2 regions of the Peribacillus sp. NJ11 genome follow, and region 2 is predicted to be linked to the other one. Evidence: riboswitches for the same ligand, from Rfam matches in the RefSeq annotation. Region 2 holds a riboswitch; the other holds the start of a gene.
What was found. A riboswitch is a leader RNA that binds a small molecule or an ion and turns the genes downstream of it on or off. The one in region 2 is predicted to bind glycine.

Region 1: it holds a riboswitch for glycine, as region 2 does, so the genes downstream of both, gcvT (glycine cleavage system aminomethyltransferase GcvT) here and QUF86_RS19525 (amino acid permease) in region 2, are expected to answer to the same signal.

The regions. Positions count from the first base shown of each region.
Region 1 is NZ_JAUCFO010000001.1:3,016,768-3,019,942, reverse strand. It holds gene gcvPA (aminomethyl-transferring glycine dehydrogenase subunit GcvPA) at 1-441, opposite strand, end outside; gene gcvT (glycine cleavage system aminomethyltransferase GcvT) at 459-1,565, opposite strand; glycine riboswitch at 1,700-1,783, opposite strand; glycine riboswitch at 1,787-1,874, opposite strand; gene QUF86_RS14915 (DEAD/DEAH box helicase) at 2,249-3,175, shown strand, end outside.
Region 2 is NZ_JAUCFO010000001.1:3,967,894-3,971,068, forward strand. It holds gene QUF86_RS19525 (amino acid permease) at 229-1,608, opposite strand; glycine riboswitch at 1,913-1,969, opposite strand; glycine riboswitch at 1,973-2,070, opposite strand; gene QUF86_RS19530 (hypothetical protein) at 2,340-2,585, opposite strand.

The DNA of each region.
Region 1 (3,175 bases), 950 kb from region 2:
CATGGCTGCTTCAGCTAGCGCTGTCCCGCCGTCATACATGGAGGAGTTAGCCACATCCATACCCGTCAATTCACAAATCATCGTTTGATATTCAAAGATGGCCTGAAGCTCGCCCTGTGAAATTTCAGGCTGATAGGGTGTATAAGCCGTATAAAACTCAGAACGGGAAAGAACATGATCGACGATGACCGGTGCATAATGGTCATAGACACCCGCACCAAGGAAGGAAGCATAATTTTTAAGATCCGCATTCTTGGCAGCAAGCCTTGATAATTCTTTTATTAAGGCAGGTTCCGATTTAGCGGGCTTGATATCGTATTCGCCTTGAAAACGAACACTTTCAGGGATATCATTGAAAAGTTCTTCAACAGTAGGTACACCTATCACTTCAAGCATTTCTTGTTTATCTTGCTCTGTCATGGGTAAATAACGATGTTTCATCTAATGACCATTCCCCTCTATTTACGTGGTTTTTTATAAAAAGGTGTTTGTATGATAACGGCTTTCAAACGTTTGGATCGAATTTCCACTTCGACTTCCGCATCCAGCACCGAAAATTCCTTATCGATAAGTGCCAACCCTACGTTCTTCTTCAACGTTGGTGATTGGGTACCAGTCGTGACCTCGCCAATGACTTTGTCCCCGCTGTAGACCTTATACCCATGACGTGGAATGCCACGGTCAATCATTTCAATTCCCACAAGCTTGCGGGGAGCCCCTTTCTCCTTTTGTTCAGCAAGAACGGCTTTCCCGAAAAAATCTGCTTCCTTATCCACTTTTACCGCAAAACCGATCCCGGCCTCTATTGGGGTGATGTCCGCTGAAAGTTCCTGCCCATACAGCGGAAGTTTCGCTTCAAAACGCAGGGTATCACGAGCACCTAAACCAATCGGCTGAATCCCTTCTTCCTTTCCGGCATCCAGAATCGCCTTCCAAAGGGCAGGACCGTTTTCACTGTCGCTATATATCTCAAAACCATCTTCACCAGTATATCCGGTACGGGATACCATCGTGGAGATACCATTTATCATGACATTTTCCTTGAACTTGAAAAATCCAATTTCACTTAAGGCAGTATTTTCTGATAGTTTTTGTAATATCTTCTCTGCAGATGGCCCTTGAAGTGCTAGCTGTGTATAGTGACTCGATACATTTGTGATTTGGACATCTTCCGGTAGATTAGCTTGCAGCCAATCGAAATCTTTATCTGTATTCGCTGCATTGACCACGAGCAGATAGTCGTCTTCAGCCCGCTTATAAACGATGAGATCATCAACCGTCCCGCCGTTTTCATAGCACATAGCCGTATATTGGGCACCGCCCTGTTGCAGCTTTGATATATCATTAGTCAGCATCTTCTGTAAAAAGGAAAGGCTCCCAAGCCCCTTAACATCAACTTCCCCCATATGGGAAACATCGAATAACCCCGCTTTTGTACGTACGGCTTCATGTTCGTCCTTTATACCCGAAAATTGGACAGGAAGTTCCCAGCCGCCAAAATCGATCGTTTTACCGCCGCATTCACGATAAACTTCAAATAGTGGTGTTCTTTTTAAATTGGTCAAAAAATGACCCCCCTCAGATTTTTTAATTTAAATGGCTTCATTATCAAAGCTTCTTGTCATTACGCATCAGATATCCTGATTCATGATGTGAAAAAAGCACAAAAAAGGACAGAGAAAGCCCGTTTGAGCTTTTTCTCTGTCCTGAAACCTGAAAGTTTACCTATATAATAGGTTTTCCCCTTTGGTGGCCGTCCCAAAATGGGCGGCGCTCTCCAGAGTTGCGTCCAATAAGAGTTCTTTTGCCTGAGAGATTCACTGCTAAGTTTGCTCCTTCGGCGCTACATCCGTAGTCTCTCCCCTTATCTTCACCCGCATATAAATGGTCTACCAATGAAAGTAAGCGAACAAGCCCCAAGCATTAGTAAAACCTTTGAGCATCATGGAATGCATTCTCTGCCAACTCTCCTAAAACTTCAGGAACCATTTGAATGATCTCCTTCAGTATCTTGGATAAAATAGGAGCCTGTAGCGCATACTAAGAAAACGCGAACTGCAAAACTGAAATACAAAGATTCTTTACAGCGTTTGGAAATTGGAATTTTCTAAATATACTTATATCCTACCCTAAGAAACTTATCTCTGCAATATCTTTTGAAGAGAAATATTTTTCTTACTTCACATATGAAATGTTCGGGTTTTGACCTTTTATTAAGGAAATTATGATTTAAGAGGGAGTTATTTCTATGAAAATCAATATATCCTTCAATTCTGAATGGAATGACGAGTTTCTGCAAAAGATGGAAAATGACGGTCCATGGGGAAATTGGGAGCTTTATAAGTTGGCGGTTCAAATGGAGGAAAATCTCATCATCCCTGATTTTGAGGGATTACAGGCGCCCAAGCACCTTCCGCAGTTAACCCCGCTTCCCCACCAATTGGAAGCAGCAAAGCAAGTGGTGGAAAAGATGAATGGAAAGGCCATTTTAGCTGATGAGGTAGGGCTCGGAAAAACAATTGAAGCCGGCTTGATCCTAAAAGAATATATGATTAGAGGCCTTGTAAAAAAAGTATTGATCCTTGTACCGGCCTCACTTGTCACACAATGGGCTTTTGAATTGAATACCAAGTTTCATATTCCGGCAGTCGTTCAGAGAAAAAGTTATGTTTGGGACTCCTGTGATGTGGTCATTTCATCCATTGATACAGCGAAACGCGATCCACATCGTGATATCATTTTCAATCAGGAATATGACTTCATCATTATTGACGAAGCTCATAAACTTAAAAATAATAAGACGAAGAACTATGAATTCGTCCAAAATCTGAAAAAGAAATTTTGTTTACTCCTGACAGCTACTCCCATTCAAAATAAAGTCGAGGAAATTTTCCACCTCGTTTCGTTATTGAAACCAGGCCACTTGGGAAATGCCTCACTCTTTTCGGAAAAATATAAAGGGAAAGGCCGGAACATAATTGAAGATGAACACCTAAAGGAACTGGTCAACACTGTTATGATACGAAACCGGCGGGCCGATACTGGTATTGAATGGACAAAAAGGCATGTGGAAACCATCACAATTGAATTTTCTCCAACCGAGCAGGCATTGTACGATGCCGTTTCCAAATTCAAGCCTATTTCGGATGGAACAAAAGGAAGCGCTTTTTCAGCT
Region 2 (3,175 bases):
TTATTCAATTTGGTACATTTAGAATAGTTGTTGAGAATAATTATGTCAAGCTTTTTTGAAAGCGCTAACACCACTATTCTAAAATAATTTTTTCGAATTATAATATGATTATCCAGATATCTTTGGCTTTTTATAATGGGCAGATTTTTTACTCACCGGGTTAGGAAAATATGGAGCGGCAACTATCTGGACAAACACCGCAAATTGAATCAAAGGGTTTCTTGCCCCTTAATTCCCCGCTACCTCTCTCTGATTCGCCTGTTCCACCTTCGTTTGGCGAATCTTATAAATCGTAATCAGCATAATGAACCAAACAGGAGTAACGAATAAGGCAACACGAGTGTCGCTCGCAAGTGCAAGAACAACAAGGACGAACGCTAGGAAAGCAAGGATCAAGTAATTGGAAATTGGATAAAATGGTAATTTAAATTTGTTCTTTTTCACTAGATCAGGTCTTGTTTTACGGTATTTCAAATGACTGATGACTGTAATTCCCCAAATAAAGATGAAACATACTGTAGAAATACTTGTAATCAAGGTAAATACTCCTTCAGGCATTAAATAGTTCAAAACAACGGAAATTAAAATGACGACAGTTGAAAAGAACAATGCATTGGAAGGTACTTTACGGTCATTAAGTTTTGCAAACGGTACAGGTGCATTTTTATCTTTGGCAAGTGAGTATACCATCCGGCTTGTACTGAAGATTGCGCTGTTACATGCCGAAGCAGCCGATGTTAGGACGACAAAATTAACGATACCAGCAGCTCCAGCAATACCTACAGCCACAAATACTTGGACGAATGGGCTTTCCGTTGGGATGATTGCGTTCCACGGATAAACACTCATAATGACAATAAGTGCGCCAATATAGAAAATTATAATCCGAATAGGAATATTATTTATGGCTTTGGGGATAACTTTTTCTGGATTTTCTGTTTCACCTGCTGTAAGTCCTACAAGTTCAATGCCCACAAACGCAAACACTACCATCTGGAATGAGAGGACAAAACCATTTATTCCATTTGGGAACATACCTTCGTGACTCCATAGATTCGTGAAACTTGCTGCGCCTGAATCAGTGGAAAAGCCTTTAATAATCATGAAAATACCGATAACAATTAATGCTAGAATAGCGATGACCTTTATTAATGCGAACCAGAATTCCATTTCGCCAAAAAGTTTAACGGTTGCAAGATTCATAAATAGCAGAATGACTAGGGCAATCAATCCTGGCATCCACTGAGGTACGGAGGGAAACCAATACTGAGTATAAAGACCAACTGCCGTTAAGTCGGCCATTGCGATTGAGATCCAGCAAAACCAGTAGGTCCAGCCGGTTACAAATGCTGCCATATTACCTAAATAGTCTCTTACAAAGTCAACAAAGGAATGATAGTTCAAATTAGATAAGAGTAGTTCTCCAAGTGCGCGCATGATTAAAAAGCAAATGATGCCTGTAATCATGTAAGCAAATAGAATTGATGGCCCAGCTAAATTAATAGATTTTCCTGCTCCAAGAAATAATCCCGTTCCGATTGCCCCACCAATAGCTATGAGTTGTACGTGCCTGTTTTTTAACCCTCTATCCAACTTTTGTTCCTGCATACGATCTCCCACTTTCTACTTTTATAGGCTACTTGGAATTTTTTCCTTATAAAGGGTCAGCCCTTCAATGAGTGTGAATTATTAGCGTACTGGGAGACTGACCTATCATTGTAAGCGCTTTCCTAGGTGGGTACTAGATATAGTTTTTTGAAATAAAGCTACCTACCTTTTTTGAAAATATAGCATTAATTGTACAAATCAAAGGATAGATCATTTATCTTCAGATCTCAATGCACACTTCCTCTCTTTTTATCTTTCCAGGTACAAAAAAGGACAGAGGAAAGATAGGTATTTTCCTACTTTCCTCTGTCCTTTTACCTGAGAGTTTAACTCCTTCGGTGGCCTATGGCTCTCTTCAGAGACGCGTCCAATTGTAGTCCTTTTACCTGAGAGATTAGTCCCTGCTTTTAGGATTTGCTCCTTCGGTGCTAAACATTGTTTAGACTCTCCCACAATCATCATCCGCTGATATAAAGTTGTTTTAATAGTTGTATATTATCGGGTTTTAATGGATATTTCAACGATTATCTGAAAAAACTCTATTTTCTGAAATTTAAGCATGGACTAATTTGAACTTTATGAACAGTATATTTTAGAAGTTATTAGCTATGAAAAATCAAGCTTATTAGCAGCTTTTCTATGTCGCAAAGAATCCCAAACAAGCTTATGTATAAGCAAAAATTTCGGCATTTTTCCGAAACAAAATTTAAAGCCCGGAGAGGACATAATAACTATAGTTTTAACATAATTGATGTATGGAAAAAGAGAAAATTCGAGACTCGCGAAAATCCTTGCAGCAGTAGAGATTGTCTAGGAGCTTCCTCCCTAAGTTCAGCAGTATTTTCAGAAGCCTTCTCTTCTTTAGCAACTTCCTCTTTGTCCCCACCACCTGCTATATTAGCAATGATGACAATTGCTAGAACCCATCCCCACCACTTCTTTGGCTTCTTTAGCTTGATTTTCTTTTCCTTAACCATTTTAACCTTATACCCCCTTTACAGTTTTTCCGACGGACTGTTGTAAACAGAAATAGAATAACATAATTTGGATCAATAAGGTTTATATTTATCATCACGTATTCATTTTCACAACGCTTGACGTGTTAACGAAACCATCTCCCATTACATTTTACCTGTGTCAAACCGGAACTCTAAGTTGGTTATCCTCTTCTTTTAAAACATATTCATATAGTATGATCAAATATATATACCTTATTATTTGCGTATATTCCTATTATAGATAGTAAGATATTTCACTAACAAATATTAACATCAAAAAAGGGAGGTGAATACTCAACTTAGCAAGTAAATAAACCATTCGAAAGAAGTATTGCTATAAAATAGAAAAAGCCATTGGAGCTCATCGCAACAATGACTGTTTCATATAATCGCTTTTCTAATATAAAAAAATGAATTGCATTAATCGTTAAATAGGAATAAAGAATGTCTTAAACAAGTTTTTTTAGTAAATCATACAATTTAAATAAATATACTCGTTCTAATTCCTTTGGTTCAACAGCGGTGTAATAAGGCTTATAAAAGAGAAAGTGCCATGTACTTAAATAAAT